Aromatoleum aromaticum EbN1: one gene and its partner. The protein of the gene in region 2 interacts with the protein of the main gene of each other region in a pairwise test. Links are inferred from orthologs where the notes say so. Each region holds a gene or a part of one and is shown on either strand. Other genes may lie near its edges.

What was found.
Region 1: the proteins of mtgA (region 2) and EBN1_RS04115 interact in binary tests that used the Escherichia coli proteins (3 or more experiments, as listed by UniProt). The link is inferred for Aromatoleum aromaticum EbN1 from one-to-one orthologs.

What each region holds. Positions count from the first base shown.
Region 1 is NC_006513.1:860,941-865,587, forward strand. The notes cover bases 1,789-4,647. They hold EBN1_RS04115 (peptidoglycan D,D-transpeptidase FtsI family protein), read right to left. Parts: upstream 4,166-4,647; coding sequence 2,411-4,165; downstream 1,789-2,410. Other genes in these bases: EBN1_RS04110 (UDP-N-acetylmuramoyl-L-alanyl-D-glutamate--2,6-diaminopimelate ligase), read right to left, coding at 1,789-2,414; ftsL (cell division protein FtsL), read right to left, coding at 4,176-4,469; rsmH (16S rRNA (cytosine(1402)-N(4))-methyltransferase RsmH), read right to left, coding at 4,466-4,647. In the rest of the region: EBN1_RS04105 (UDP-N-acetylmuramoyl-tripeptide--D-alanyl-D-alanine ligase), read right to left, coding at 1-909; more of EBN1_RS04110, read right to left, coding at 906-1,788. UniProt on the Escherichia coli protein: Essential cell division protein that catalyzes cross-linking of the peptidoglycan cell wall at the division septum. Required for localization of FtsN.
Region 2 is NC_006513.1:1,003,132-1,014,499, reverse strand. Bases 1,042-3,999 are described here. They hold mtgA (monofunctional biosynthetic peptidoglycan transglycosylase), read right to left. Parts: upstream 2,888-3,999; coding sequence 2,195-2,887; downstream 1,042-2,194. Other genes in these bases: EBN1_RS04820 (energy transducer TonB), read right to left, coding at 3,720-3,999; aroE (shikimate dehydrogenase), read right to left, coding at 2,884-3,717; mgtE (magnesium transporter), read right to left, coding at 1,042-2,023. Also shown: hemL (glutamate-1-semialdehyde 2,1-aminomutase), read left to right, coding at 1-445; more of mgtE, read right to left, coding at 581-1,041; more of EBN1_RS04820, read right to left, coding at 4,000-4,649; EBN1_RS04815 (ribonuclease catalytic domain-containing protein), read right to left, coding at 4,662-6,572; EBN1_RS04810 (methyltransferase domain-containing protein), read right to left, coding at 6,674-7,582; EBN1_RS04805 (YqiA/YcfP family alpha/beta fold hydrolase), read right to left, coding at 7,579-8,163; EBN1_RS04800 (undecaprenyl-diphosphate phosphatase), read right to left, coding at 8,226-9,050; EBN1_RS04795 (PhoX family protein), read left to right, coding at 9,246-11,368. UniProt on the Escherichia coli protein: Peptidoglycan polymerase that catalyzes glycan chain elongation from lipid-linked precursors. May play a role in peptidoglycan assembly during cell division in collaboration with other cell division proteins.

The DNA of each region.
Region 1 (4,647 bases), 150 kb from region 2 along the record:
GAGGCACGCCGCAGCGGCCCCGGTCGCGTTCCTGGCGTTGTGTTCGCCCGGCACCTGCAGGTCGACGGCGATGCGCCCCGCCGGAGTCGTCATGACGAGGTGGGAGCCCAGGCCGCGCAGCGTGCATTCGCCGGCAACATCGGCGCGGGGCGTGAGCGAAAAGACCAGCGTGCGCCGCGCCGCGTTGAGCTCCCGCCAGTACCCCGCCTGCGTATCGTCGGCGTTGATGACTGCGACACCGTCCGGCCCGAGCGCCTCGTAGATCGCGCCCTTTTCGCGGGCGATCCCGATCACCGTGCCCATCCCCTGCAGATGCGCGCGCTGCGCATTCGTCACGACCGCGACGGTGGGCCGCGCGAGGCCGGCGAGGTAGGCGATTTCACCGGGGCGGTTCATGCCCATCTCGACGATCGCCGCACGGTGACTGCTGCGCAGTTCGAGCAGCGTCAGCGGCAGGCCGATGTCGTTGTTCAGGTTGCCGGCCGTCGCCAGTACCGCTTCCGCGCCGTGGCCGTCGCGCCGGGCCTGCGCGCGCAGGACCGCGGTGCACATTTCCTTGACCGTGGTCTTGCCGTTGCTGCCGGTGACCCCGATCACGGGCAGTTCGAAGCGCGCCCGCCAGTGTGCGGCGAGCCGTCCGAGGGCCAGCCGCGTATCCTCGACGACGAGCAGCGGCAACGGCGACGGCACGGGTTGCGTGCCGGCCCATCGCGCATCGACGAGCGCCGCTGCGGCCCCGTCGGCCGCCGCCTGAACGACGAATTCATGCCCGTCGAAGCGTTCGCCGCGCAGCGCAACGAAAAGCTGCCCGGCTTTGATCTTCCGGCTGTCGGTTCCCACCGAGCTGAAATTACCCGGCATCGTCGCGACGACACCCAGAGCTTGCGCCGCTTCGTGCAGCGTCATCATTGGTCTGCTCCCTGGCTTCGATTCCATGCATGCACCGCAAGTCGCGCCTGCTCGACGTCGGAGAACGGCAAGCGCACGCCCAGCACCTCCTGGTAAGGCTCATGCCCCTTGCCGGCGAGCACGATCACGTCGTTGGCTCCCGCTTCGCCGACCGCGATGCGGATCGCCTGGGCGCGATCGACGATCCGTTCGGCGTTGGGACCAGCGCCCCGCACGATCGCGTCGATGATCTTCAGCGGATCCTCGCTGCGCGGGTTGTCGCTGGTGACGATGACGCGGTCGGCAAGCGCGCGCGCGACATCTCCCATCATCGGCCGCTTGCCCGCGTCGCGGTCACCCCCGCAGCCGAACACGCACACCAGGCGCCCGCCCCGCCCCTGCGCCGTGCTGCGCACCGCTTCGAGCACCTGGGCGAGCGCGTCGGGCGAGTGCGCGTAGTCGATGACCACCAGCGGCTCGCCGACGCCGCCCACCAGCTGCATGCGCCCGGCAGGCGGCGTCAGCCGCGACACGCTCCGCACGATATCGTCCATCGGCACATCGCGAACCAGCAGCGATCCGATCACCGCCATCAGGTTCGAGACATTGAATGGTGCGACCATGCGCACCTGCACTGTGTGGTGCCCGCCGTCCCAGCCAAGCACGAAGCGCAGGCCCGACGGAACGTTCTGCTCACTCGCGGCGACCAGCACGCGCGCGCCCGGCACCGCGTCGGCACGCTCGACGAAGCGCGTATAGCCGATCACCGGCATGCCGCTCGCCGCGAGCCGCCGCGCCTGGGCGAGGCCGAAGTCGTCGTCGAAATTGATCACCGCAGCACCGATGCCCGGCAGGTCGAACAGCCGCGCCTTGGCAACGGCATAGCTTTCCATGCTGCTGTGGTAATCGAGATGATCGCGGGTCAGGTTCGTAAACACCGCGACGTCGAACTCGACGCCATTGACGCGCTCCTGGTCGAGCCCGATCGAGGACACTTCCATCGCTGCCGCGCCGGCACTCTCCGCGACGAACGCGGCGAGCATGCGGTGCACTTCGAGCGCGTCGGGCGTCGTGTTGCCGCTATCGACGAGCTCGCCGGGGAAACCGCAGCCCAGCGTGCCGATGACGCCGCAGCGCAGGCCGAGCCCGGCGAGCGCGGCGGCGAGCCACTGGCTCACTGTCGTCTTGCCGTTGGTCCCCGTCACCCCGGCGACCCACAGCTTGCTCGACGGACAGCCGTGGATCTCGTGCGCGAGGAAGCCGCCGAGGCTGCGCAGGCCCGACACCGGCAGGGCCGGCACCGACAGCGCTTCGAGCCGCATGCCGTCGCTGTCGTCCCACAGCACCGCGGCAGCGCCGCGCTCGATCGCGGCGGCAACGTAGCGCCGGCCGTCAGCTGCGAATCCGGGCCACGCGGCAAACAGCTCGCCGGGTTGCAGGCGACGCGAGTCGGCGGTGATGCCGTGCGCGACGACACCGGACAGCCGCAGCCGTTCGAGGATTTCACGGGCGCGGGCGGCGCTCACATGCCCCCCCGTGCAGTTCGTGCCTGTTCCGCCTTGCCGGCGACCTGCAGCGGAACGAGCGGCGCATCCGGCGCCACGCCCAGAACTCGCAACGCCCCTTCGGTGATCTGCGCGAAAATCGGCGCCGCGACCGTCCCGCCAAAATATTGACCGGCAGAAGGTTCATCGATCATCACCGCTACGATAATTCGCGGATCGGACGCCGGGGCGAAGCCGACAAAGGACGATACATATTTGTTCGCGTATCGCCCGCCTTCGAGCTTGTGCGCCGTGCCGGTCTTGCCGGCCACGCGGTAGCCGCGGATCTGCGCGCGCGGCGCGGTGCCTCCGGGGCCAGCCGCGAGTTCGAGCATGTAACGCATCTCGCGCGCCGTGTCGACCGAATACACGCGTTTGCCGGCAGCCAGAGGGGTGTCGACGCGCGTCAGCGAAAGCGGCAGCAGTTCGCCGTCGCGCGCGAACGCGAGATAGGCATGCGCCATCTGGATGAGGCTGACGGATATCCCGTGGCCGAACGACATCGTCGCCTGCTCGATCGGCTTCCACGTCTTCACCGGACGCAGCCGTCCGCTCGCTTCGCCGGGAAACCCGAGATCGAGCGGAGCGCCGAAACCGAGCTCGTTGAACATGCGCCACATTTCCTCCGGCGCGAGGTTCATCGCCATTTTGACGGTGCCGACGTTCGACGATTTCTGGATCACTTCCGCGACGGTCAGCGGGCCGTGCCGGTGCGAGTCGGAAATCGTCGACCGCCCGATCGACACTCGCCCCGGCGTGGTGTCGATGACGGTGGTCGGCTCGACCTTGCCGCGATCGAGTGCGAGTCCGACGATGAAAGGCTTCATCGTCGAGCCGGGCTCGTATGTGTCCGTGAACACGCGGTTGCGCAATTGCGCACCGCTGAGGTTGGTACGGTTGTTCGGGTTGTAGGTCGGCGCATTGACCAGCGCCAGCACTTCGCCGGTGCGCACGTCGAGCACCACCGCGGCGCCCGCCTTGGCCTTGTGCGTCTGCATCGCCTGGTTCAGCGCAGAGTGGGCGAGATACTGGATCTTGGCGTCCATCGCCAGCACGAGGTCCTGGCCGTCGTGCGGCGGACGGATCGCCTCGACATCCTCGACGACCTGGCCGCGCCGGTCGCGGATGACCCGCCGCGCTCCCGGCGTGCCGGTCAGCAGCTTGTCGAACGCGAGCTCGACGCCTTCCTGGCCCTTGTCGTCGACACCGGTGAAACCGAGCACATGCGCCATCACTTCGCCGCCCGGGTAGTAGCGTCGGTATTCCTGCTGCTGGTGGATGCCGGGAAGCTTCAGCGCGGCCACTTCCTGCGCCAGTTCGGGCGGCAACTGGCGCTTCAGGTAGACGAAGTCGTGACTGGTCGCGAGCCGTCCGTTCAGCTCATCCACACTCGTCTCGAGCAGCTCGGCGAGCTTGCGCGCGTCGGCCGGCGACAGCCGCGCATCCGACGGAATCGCCCAGATCGAGCGCACCGGCGTGCTGATCGCCAGCACGTCGCCATGGCGGTCGATGACGCGGCCCCGCGTCGCCGGCACCTCGATCGCGCGGGCGTAGCGCGATTCACCCTTCGCCTGCAGGAACTCGTTGTTGAACCCCTGCAGATACAGCGCACGCCCGACCAGCGCCAACAGGCAGGCGAGAAGGCAGGACATCACCAGCCGCGAACGCCAGGCCGGAAGGCCATTCTTCAGCAGCGGATTGTGGTTGAAGGGCAACGGACGCTGTTTCCTCATGCGTACGTCCTCACTTCGGCAGCCCTGGGTCGGCGGACTCGTGCCCTCCCCCCACCGTGAGCACCTGTCCCGGTGCAGGAGGACGCATGCCGATCCGTTCGCGCGCGATCTTCTCGACCCGCGCGTGCGCGGCCCAAGTGCTTTGTTCGAGCTGCAGTTGCCCCCACTCGACTTCCAGGCCCTGGGCGCGCGCATGTTCCCGCTCGAGCTCCGAGAACAGCTTGCGCGCCTGATGCTGGGATGCGACCACCCCGAGCGCGCTGCTCACGACGAGCGCGACCAGAAAGGCGTCCACGCGAATCATGCCGCGCCCCCGGTCCGCTCGGCGACGCGCATCACTGCGCTGCGCGAGCGCGGGTTGGCCGCGACTTCGCCCGGCCCCGGCCGCTGGCTCTTGCCGACGAGCCGCAGGCGCGGCTGCGGCAGCTCGGCCGCTCGCAGCGGCAGACGCGACGGCAGCTGCGGCGGACGCGATTCATCCC
Region 2 (11,368 bases):
GCGCGACATCATGGAGAAAATCGCGCCGCTCGGTTCGGTGTACCAGGCAGGCACGCTGTCGGGCAGTCCGGTCGCGGTCGCAGCCGGCCTCGCGTCGCTGAAATTGCTGCGCGAACCCGGTTTCTACGAAAACCTCGGCGCGCGCACGACGCAACTCGTCACGGGGCTCGCCGCGGCGGCGAACGACGCCGGCGTGACGTTCAGCGCCGACTCGGTCGGCGGCATGTTCGGCGTGTATTTCAGCGCCGCCGTGCCGAAGTCCTTCGCCGACGTCATGGCATCCGATCGCGACGCCTTCAACCGCTTCTTCCACGCGATGCTCGACGCCGGCCACTACTTCGCGCCGTCGGCGTTCGAGGCGGGGTTCGTGTCGGCGGCGCATACCGCGGCCGACATCGACGAAACGATCGCCGCGGCACGCGAGGTATTCGCGAGGCTGGGGTGAGCGGGGCCGGCATCCCGAATCGCGTAGGGCGGATGGGCCGAAGGCGTTATCCGCCACCTGTTTCCGGCTTGCGTCCGGCGGAAGGCGCTGCGCTTTTCCGCCCTACGGTGCTGAACCCGAGGGCTTCGGCCGGGATCACAGCAGGAACAGCGTCGCGAGCCCGAGGAAGATGAAGAAGCCGCCGGAGTCGGTCAGTGCGGTGATCATCACCGAGCCGCCGATCGCCGGATCGGCGCCGAGGCGCATGCGCAACATCGGGATCACGACGCCGGCGGCGGCGGCGAGCAGCAGGTTCAGCGTCATCGCGGCCGTCATCACGACGCCGAGCGACACGCTGCCGTAGAGCCACCACGCGAGCACGCCGAGCAGCCCGCCCCACACGACGCCGTTGAACAGCGCGACGCCGATCTCTTTTTTCATCAGGCGCTGCATCGCCGACTGCTCGACCTGCCCCATCGCGATCGCGCGCACGATCATCGTGATCGTCTGGTTGCCCGAGTTGCCGCCGATGCCGGCGACGATCGGCATCAGCGCGGCGAGCGCGACGAGCTTCTCGATCGAGTTTTCGAACGCGCCGATCACGCGCGACGCGATGAACGCCGTGACGAGGTTCACCGCGAGCCACGCCCAGCGGTTCTTCACCGAATCCCACACCGACGCGAAGATGTCTTCCTCCTCGCGCAGGCCGGCGTGGCTGAGGATCTCGGCTTCGGATTCCTCGCGGATGAAATCGACGACGTCGGCGACCGTCAGCCGGCCGATGACGCGCCGTTCGCGGTCGATGACCGGCGCCGACACGAGGTCGTAGCGCTCGAACGCCTGCGCCGCGTCGTCGGCTTCGTCGTCGGGCTCGAAGCTGATGACGTTCTCGCGGTGCATCACCGACGCGACAGTCATCTCCGGATCGTTGATCAGCAGCGATTCGAGCGTCAGGATGCCTTTCAGGTGATCGTCGCGGTCGACGACGAACAGCTTGTCGGTATGGTCGGGCAGCTCTTCGAAGCGGCGCAGGTAGCGCAGCACGACTTCGAGCGTGACGTCTTCGCGCACCGTCACCATGTCGAAGTCCATCAGCGCGCCGACCGAGTCTTCCGGGAACGACATCGCCGCGCGCAGCTGTTCGCGGCCTTCGCTGTCGAGCGCCTGGAAGACGTCCTGCATGACTTCCGGCGGCAGGTCGGGCGCGAGGTCGGCGAGCTCGTCGGCGTCGAGCGTCTCGGCCGCGGCGATGAGCTCGTCGGGACGCATCGTCTCGATCAGCGTCTCGCGCACCGCGTCCGATACTTCCAGCAGGATTTCGCCGTCGCGGTCGGCCTTGACGAGGTCCCAGACGAACAGGCGGTCCTCGGGCGGCAGCGCTTCGAGGATGTACGCGATGTCGGCCGGGTGGAGCTTGTCGAGGCGAGTCTGCAGCTCGGCGAGGTGCTGCTTGTGGACGAGGTTTTCGACGAGCTCGTGGCGCGGCATGTCCTGCCGATGGACGAGTTCTTCCACCACCTTGTGGCGCGACAGCAGCGCCTGCACTTCGCGCAGGTGCTGCTGGATGTCGTCCGGGTGGAGCTCGTCTTGCGCGCTCATCGGCGCCTCCGGGGCGGGTGTGGAATCGGGTATGGACAGGGCGTAAGGCGCGAATTCTACGGACTTCGACCCGCCCTTGCGACCCCGGATCCGACAAAATGCTGCGCTGCGGCGAAAGTTTGTCACCGACGCCCTCGACCCCCGTGCCGGCCGGTTCGCCGGAAGGCGGTTTCAGGGCACCGTCGCGTAAACCATCCGCGACCGGATCCTCCGGGCATGAGCTGCGAGGCGCGGTCCGAACTGCTTCTCGTAGCGGCGCGGATTCGGCAGCATCACCGCCAGGCGCGCGGCTTCGGCAGGGCCGAGGCGGCTTGCCGCGACGCGGAAATAGCGTCGCGCCGCGGCTTCGCAGCCGAAAATGCCGTTGCCCCATTCGACGACGTTGAGATAGACCTCGAGGATGCGGCGTTTGCTCCACACCGCTTCGATCATCACCGTGATGAGGGCCTCCTGGGCCTTGCGGAAGTAGCTCTTCGACGGTGACAGGAACAGGTTCTTCGCGAGCTGCTGGCTGATCGTCGAGCCACCGGCGACGGCGCGTCCCTTGCGCTGGTTCTTCTCGAGCGCGCGCTGCATGCCTTCCCAGTCGAAACCGTCGTGGTCGATGAAAGTGTCGTCCTCGGCGGTGATCACGGCGCGCTTGAGGTGGATCGAGATGCGGTCGTACGGCACCCACTCGTGCCGCAGTTCGACATCCGGTCGCTTCGCCTGCAACTCGTCGAGGCGCAGCTCCATGAAACTCGTGCTCGACGGATTGAAGTGGCTCCACCACAGCACGAGCGTGAAAATCCACAGCTGGTACAGCACGAACAGCGCGACCAGCACCAGCAGCACCCGGCCGGCGCCGCGCAGTGCGGTTTTCATCCGCCGTCGAGCTGACGGCGCAGCGCGGCGAGCACCGCAGCGGTATCCGGCCTTACGCCGCGCCACAGCAGGAAGCTCTCCGCCGCCTGCTCGACGAGCATGCCCAGGCCGTCGGCCCGCTGGGTGGCGCCGTCGCTGCGCGCCGCGGCGAGGAAAGGCGTGTCGCCGCACCCGTACATCATGTCGTATGCAAGCGCGTTCGCCGCGTACAGCCCCGGAGGCAACTGCGGCGCTTCGTTGGCGAGACTCGCGGCGGTCGCGTTGATGACAACATCGAACACCCGCCCGGCGAGGTCGACGAAGCTGCACGCGTCGAGCGCGACGTCCGGCGCGTGGCTGCGGAACGCCGCAGCCAGCGCATGGGCCTTGTCGACGCTGCGGTTCGCGAGCGTGAGCGATGCCGGGCGCGCGGCGAGCAGCGGCAGCAGCACGCCGCGCGCCGCGCCGCCCGCACCGAGCAACAGGACGCGCTGCCTTTCGAGCGGGCGATCGAGGTTGTGAACAATGTCGCGGATGAGTCCGGCGCCGTCGGTGTTGTCGCCGAAAATGCCGTCGGGTCCGAACGCGAGCGTATTGACGGCGCCGGCGGCGCTCGCACGCGGCGCGCAGCGATCGGTGAGCGCGAACGCTTCGAGCTTGAACGGCACGGTGACGTTCATGCCGCGGCCGCCGGCACGGCGAAAGCGCTCGACCGCGTCGCGAAAGCCGTCGAGCGGCGCGAGCAGCGCCTCGTAGGACAGTTGCTGCCCGGTCTGGCGCGCGAACTCGGCGTGGATCGCCGGCGAGCGGCTGTGGGAAATCGGGTTGCCGATGACGGCGTAGCGGTCGATGGTCACTGCGCGGTTACCTTGTCGGCGTTGGTGAAAGTCCAGGTGCGGGCGATCTCGAGGATGTCGGTGTCGCTGCGGATGTCGCCGGGGAAAGGCGCGAACGGCGCGGCGAGCCGGACAATGCGTTTCGCCGCTTCGTCGAGAACCGGCTCGCCCGACGAGCGCCGGATCTCGACGCGCTCGATCGAGCCGTCGGCACGAATCGCGACGACCAGGAGCAGGCTGCCATATAACCGCCCGCGCGCCGCTTCCGGGTAGTTCAGCGTGCCGACGCGCTCGATCTTGTGGCGCCAGTCCTCGACGTACTGCGCGAAGCGGTATTCCCTGGTGCGCGCGCCGATGAACTTCTTGCGCGGGCGTTTGGCGTAATCGTCGAGCTGGCGGCCGATCTCCGCTTCCAGGCGCGCGACCGTGGCCGCGCTGTTGAGCAGGTCGAGCCCCGACGGAGTGGGGGCGAGTGCCGGCGGGGCATCGCTGGTGCGGGGTGGGGGGCGGGAGATGGTCGATGCGACTTTCGGCTGCGTCAGCACGCTGCGCTGCAGCGGCGCGGGCGGCGCGACGCGCTTTCTCGCTTCGACGGGCGCGTTGCCGTCGCGGTGGACTTCCTGCGGCGGCAGCGGAGACTTCGGCCTGGCTTGCCGGTCGCTGTTGCCGCCACCGTCGACGTTCGCCTGCGCAAGCGCCTCGGCCTTGTCGGGCGCACGCGCGTGGCGGGCATTGACGAGGACGACTTCGAGCCCCGGGTCGCGGTTCGGCGGGCGCACCGGAAGTGTGAAACTGATGCTCAGGACCAGCGCATGCAGCAATACCGACACGGCGAGCGCCAGTTGCAGCCGGCGCGCGTCCCGCCCCGCGCCGCCGGTCAGCTTCGCCAGCAGGCGCAAGGCGCTCGCGGCAGGCGTCGATCGGCGGAGGGGGGGACGGCTCGACATTGCGCAGCCGGCTCAGCTTTCCAGCGCGGCGTCTGCGGCCTCTTCCGGAGTCGGCTCGGCGAGCGTCTCGACGTAGCGCGCGCGGACATCGACGTCGAGCACGTCGCTGTCCTCGATCGTCAGGCGCACGCGGGTGCCCGGCAGCAGCACCGGCAGCGACGGCACTTTCAGCAGCAGCGGAATCGTCTCGAGGCGCACGAGATTGTCGCGCAGCACCTTGCCATCGACCGCGATGCCGGGCTGCTGGCGCAACCAGCGCAGGCACCAGTAGCGCTCCATCTGACGCTGGAAATCGGCATACGCGGCGTAGGTAAGTTCGAAGTCGCGCAGTGCCGCCATCAGGTCCGCCGACTTCGGCGCGAACGCCGGCGGCTCGCCCCGCAGCACCGAGATGATCTGCCACTGGTTGACCATGTCCACGTAGCGGCGCAGCGGCGAGCTCGACCACGCGTAGCAATCGACGCCGAGCCCGTCGTGTGGCGCGGCGACCGTCGTCATGCGCACCTTGCCGCCGCTCTGCGCGCGGTACAGCCCCGGGATGCCGGCCTCGTCGAGCAGTTTTCCCCAGGTCGCGTTCGCGAGGATCATCATCTCGGCGACCAGCTTGTCGAGCGGCGAACCGCGCCGGCGCTGCGAGATCGTCACGTAGCCGGCGCCGTCCGCAGTCTCGGTCTGCCAGTCGACGTAGAAGTTGAAGTCGACCTGGTTGCGGTTGTCCTCGGCCTTGCCGCGCCCGGCCTCAAGGACCGTCGCGAGGTCCCACAGCAGCTTCAGCTCGCGCTTCCATTGGAAGTCCGGGCCGTCGGCCTGCTCGTGCAACACCTGGTCGTTGAAGAGCGGCTCGATGTCGTGATGACGCAGGTTCGCGACGATCGGCACGCGCTCGACGCGGCTCTCGTGGCCGACGATCGCGAGCGCCGCGGTGACGTCGAGGTAAAGCGACACCGCCGGACACTCGCGCCCGGCCCCGAGCGTGAAGTCCTCGACGACCGCGTCGGGCAGCATCGTGATCTTGTTGCCCGGCATATACACCGTCGACAGGCGCCGTCGCGCGATCGCGTCGAGCGACGAGCCGCGCGCGAAGCCGAGCGCCGGCGCGGCGATGTGGATGCCGATGCGCCAGCCGCCGCCTTCGCGCGGCGTCACCGAGAATGCGTCATCGATCTCGGTCGTCGTCGCGTCGTCGATCGAGAACGCCGCGACATCAGCGCGCGCCAGCTCGGCCGGCTCGTGCGGCGGGTCGAAAGGCGGGAACGCGACGCCGTCCTCGAAATATTCGAACAGGAAGCGGTGATAGTGGAAATCGTAGCTCGACGCGAGCGCGCCGCACTTGAGCAGCAGCCGCGGCGCCGACAGGCCGGCGTCGACGCATGCCGCCTCGAACGCCTTGGTCTCGACGCGGTTGCGGTCCGGGCGGTACAGCAGCTGCGGCAGCATGCTTGCGAGTTCGGCTGGCATGCGTCCTGCGACGAGTTCGCTGCGCATGCGCTCGATCGCTTCGGCCTGCTGGCGCTTCTTTTCCAGGCCGGCGAGGGCCGCCTGCAGGATCTCGGCGGGAGCCTTGCGGAAACGCCCGCGCCCCTTGCGGTGGAAATAGATCGGCGCCGAATGCAGGCGCAGCAGCACGGCGGCGGCTTCGACGGCGTTCGGCGCGTGGCCGTGGTACTCGGTGGCGAAGTCCTGGAAGCCGAACTCGCCGTCGCCGCACACTTCCCACAGAAAACCGGTGTCCAGTTCCTCGGCGTCGGCCGCGGCGCGTTCGAGCAGGTCGCCCGGCGCGGGCTCGCGGAACTGCAGCAGCACGTGGCTGCTTTTCAGCTTCATCCGTTTGCCGTGAGAGGTCTCCACCTGCAGCGAGGAGTCGTTATCAGCGAGAACCGTCCCGGCCTTGAAGGCCCCGTCCTCTTCGAACAGCACAAACATCGGCTACCGCCATCAATGAGCAAGCCCGACAGTTTAAAGGATTCGGTCGCAGCGGGCTCGAAGTCCCGGGCAGGACGTGGCGCGACCCTCGTCCCGTTCCATCACCAGCTGTTCGTCGCAGCCTGCCCGTCGAGAGTTCCTTCTGCCGGACGCTGCGCGCTGGCGACGAGCGCGAGCGCATCGATCGAATATCCGCTGCCGCTGCGGTGTGCGTCGAGCTCGGCGGAGACGGCGTCGCGCAACGCGTGCTGGGTGGCTTGCGGCAGACGTGCGAGAGCTTCGGCGGCACCGCCGGCGAGATCGAGGAAAGTCTGCCAGTACGCCGCCGCGTCGGCGAAATGACATGTGAAGCGGCAGGGCTCGATGTGCACGTCGACGAACCCGGCCGCTTCGAGCGCCGCTTCGAGCACCGCTGCGTCGCCGAAGCGGAACACCGACGGGCGGGCGACTTTTGGCGCCGGCAGCAAGCGGGCGATGCAGTCCTGTGCGCAGCGGATCAGCGGGACGTCATCGCGCGCGCCCCACGTCGACAGCGCGACCCGACCTCCCGGGCGCAGCACGCGGTGCATCTCGATCAGGGCGCGGTCCGGGTGCGGGAACATGAACAGCGCGAGGCCGGCGAGCACGCAGTCGAAGCTCGCGTCCGGCAGGCACAGCTGTTCGGCGTCGGCGGCGGCGAACGAAAGGGCCGGCGTGCCGGCGGGCAGCGCCGCTGCGGCAGTTTCGCCGAGCGTGCGCCGCGCGCCTTCGGCGAGCATCTCCTCGGCGATGTCGCTTGCGAGCACCCAGCCGCCGGGCTGGACCTGGCGGGCGGCTGCGCGCGCGAGCAGGCCGGGGCCGCTGGCGAGGTCGAGCACCTGCTGGCCGGGTGCAAGCCGTGCGGCGCCGAGCAGCGCGTCGGCAAGGTCCGCACGCAGGTGGGCGCCGTCGGCATAGCGGGCGGCGATGCGGTTGAAGCCGGCCCGCTCGATCGACTTGAAGCGGCGCGCGTCGAAATCGGGCGTGCTCATGATGGCAGTCCCGCAAACGCGAGCAGGGCGTCCAGATAATCGTTCCAGCGCGAGAAGCCGTGGTCGCCGCCGGCGAGCACGGTCTGCCGCGCGCCGGCGTATTTCGCGACCGCGTCGCGGTAGTCGAGCACTTCGTCGCCGGTTTCGACGAGCAGCCAGTAGCGTTCGGGCCGCGTGATCGCAGCGATGTCGAGCGCGCGCAGTTCCTCGATGTGCCGTGCCGTGAAGTCGAAGCGTTCGCCGGTGTAGAGGTTCGTCTGCGGGCCGACCCAGGCTTCGAGTGACAGCGGCGCAACGACGGCCGGGTTTACGAGCGCCGCCGCGAGCCCGTGCTTCTCGGCGAGCCAGGTTGCGTAGAAGCCGCCGAGTGAACTGCCGACCAGCGTCGGACGAAGCTCCGGCCGTTCGCGGCGGCAGTGCGCGATCTGCGCCTCGACCAGCGCGATCGCCGCGCGCGGCGACACCGGCAGCTGTTCGCACCAGAACGCGTGCGCCAATCCTTTCGCCGCCATGTGGCGCTGCAGCGCTTGCGCCTTGATCGACGCCGGAGCAGAGCGGAAGCCGTGCAGGTAGATGATCATCGGAGCCTCTCGGGACGGCCGGAAAGCGACAGTCTAGCCGCCCGCGGCGGGATGCGGCGCGGCTAGGGTTCGCTCCACTCGACGAGCTCCAACTGCCACGTCGCGAGCACCACCAGCCCGAACACGATGCGATACCACGCGAAGGCGATGAAAGTGTGGTTCGAGATGAAGCGGATGAAAGCCTTGACGGCGAACATCGCCGCGAAAAAGGACGCGACGAAGCCGATCGCGAACACCGGCAAGTCGCCCATGTGGAGCAGGTCGCGGTTCTTGTACAGGTCGTAGACGGTCGCCGCGAACATCGTCGGAATCGAGAGGAAGAACGAGAATTCCGCTGCGGCTTTGCGCGACAGCCCGAACACGAGCCCGCCGAGGATCGTCGCCCCGGACCGCGAAGTGCCCGGAATCATCGCCGCGGCCTGCGCGAACCCCACTTTCAGCGCATCGGCCCAGCGCATCTCGTCGACCGCGTTGATGCGCGGATGGTACGCGCGGCGCTCGAGCCAGAGGATCAGCACGCCGCCGACGACGAGCGCTGTCGCGACGGTCAGCGGGTTGAACAGCAGGCTCTTGATCGTCGAATGGAACATCAGCCCGAGCACCGCCGCCGGCAGGAAGCCGATGAACAGCAGGCCGACGAAGCGCTGCGCCGCGGGTTCGCTGCCGACGCCGGCCGCGACGCGTGCCAGCCGTTCGCGATAGTCCCAGCACACGGCGAGAATCGCGGCGAACTGGATGACGATCTTGAACACCTTGCTCGTCGCGTCGTTGTAGCCGAGCAGGTCGCCGATGATGATCAGGTGGCCGGTGGAGGAGATCGGCAGGAATTCGGTCAGCCCCTCGACGATGCCGAGAATGAGCGCGATAACGAAGAGGGGAAGATCCATGCCAGAGTCCTTGGGCGTGCGAAGCCGGGATTATACGGAGCGGATTGTTGCGGGGCAGCGAAATGATCTATAAATGGGCGCTGTCGATCCGGCACGGCGGGGAACGGGCGTTGCGTTGTCATGCAGCTTCAGCAATTGCCGCATACCGTGCGGGGACAGTCCCGCGACACAAGAAACCCTGCCGAGGATTACACGATGACCGATTCCCGCCTGTCCCCGTCCCGCGACGACGAATCGACGAACACTTCCGGGAACACGAGCTTCGACGCCGTGCTGCACGCGCGGCTGTCGCGTCGCCAACTGCTCGGCAGCGCGCTCGGCGCCGCGGCGCTGACGCTGGCGGGCGCCGGTCTGCCGAACGCTTTCGCTGCGCCCGCCGTCCCGGGAGCCGCCGCTCCCGGCCGCCGCGCCGCGCGGCTTGGCTTCGCGCCCGTCGCGAAAAGCCTCGAAGATGCCGTCGTGCTGCCCGACGGCTACCGCTACAGCGTCCTGTTTCGCCTCGGCGACCCGCTTGCGGCGAGCATTGGCGAATACCTGAACAACGGCGAGGACGACCCCGCGAGCTTCGCGCTGCGCGCCGGTGACCACCATGACGGCATGCATTACTTCGGGCTCGGCGCGAACGGCCGGCACCACAGGGACGAGTCGCGGCGCGGGCTGCTGTGCATGAATCACGAAGCGATCACGCCGGAGTACCTGCACGCGCGCGGCCAGACAGTCGCCGACGGCGTGCGCACCGACGCCGGCGAAGTGCTGCGCGAGTTCTACGCTCACGGCGTCGCCATCGTCGAGACTATCGAAGCGGGCGGGAAATGGCGTTACGAGCGGGACTCGCGCTTCAACCGCCGCATCCACACGCTGACCGACATGGCGCTCGCCGGGCCGGCGACGAAGACGCGCTACATGGTCACAAAATACGCGCCGGACGGCAGCCGCACGCGCGGCACGGTCAACAACTGCGCGAGCGGACATACGCCGTGGGGCACGTACCTGACGTGCGAGGAGAACTGGGCGAGCTACTTCCGTCGCATCGCGGCGGTCGACGACCCGCGCCGCAGCGCGAAAGAGCTCGCGGCGTTCGCGCGCTACGGCGTGCGCGGCAATGGACGCGAGCGGTGGGCGACGGTGACGCCGGACACGCCCGACGACCTCTACGGGCGCTGGAACGCGATGAAGCTCGGCGCATCCGACGACGGCAACGACGACTATCGCAACGCCACGAACACCTACGGCTGGGTCGTCGAGATCGACCCGTTCGCCCCCGCGTCGACACCGAAGAAGCGCACCGCGCTGGGGCGCTTCGCGCACGAGGGCGCGTGGCTCGGGCCGGTGCAGTCCGGCGCGCCGCTCGTGTGGTACATGGGCTGCGATTCACGCGACGAGTACCTCTACAAGTACGTGTCGAACCTGCCGTGGAACCCCGTGGACGCGGACGGGGGGCTCGCCGCGGGGGACAAGTACCTCGACGACGGCCGGCTCTATGTCGCGCGCTTCGATGCCGACGGCAGCGGCAAATGGATCGAGCTGCGCTTTGGCGTCGGCAACGTCACAAGGGCGAACGCCCCGTATCCGTTCGCCGACCAGGCCGACGTCGTCGTTCACGCGCAGCTCGCTGCGGACGCGGCCGGCGCGACGAAGATGGACCGGCCCGAGTGGGCGGCGGTGAATCCGAAGAATGGCGAAGTCTATGTTTCGCTGACGAAAGCGAACGCATCGAGCCGTCCGCTGGCCGAGCTCGATGCCGCGAATCCGCGCTTCTACAACGATCGGAAGACGACCGGCCAGGACCGGCAGGGCAATCCCAACGGCCATGTCGTCCGCTTCGCCGAGGCCGGCGGCGACGCGGGCGCGACGAGCTTCACGTGGGACGTGTTCCTGTTCGGCGCGCGCGCGAGCGCGGACGCGAGGGCGGTGAACATCTCCGGGCTCACAGATGCGAACGACTTCTCGAGCCCCGACGGCCTGTGGTTCAGTCCGGCGACCGGCGTGCTGTGGATCGGGACCGACGACCGCGCTTACACGGACGTCACGAACTGCATGCTGCTTGCCGCAGTGCCGGGAAGTGTCGGCGACGGCGGACCGCGCACGATCGTCAGCAGCGACGGCGTTTCGAGCAGGGCGGTCAACACGTACGTCGGCGCGCAGCTCGGCGAGGAGAACCTGCGTCGGTTCCTCGTCGGGCCGAAGGAGTGCGAGATCACCGGGCTCGCCGAGACGCCGGACGGGCGGGCGTTGTTCATCAACATCCAGCACCCGGGCGAGGCCACGCGGCCCGCTTACGCGACAGCTCGCTTCGGCAGCCATTGGCCGGACGGCGG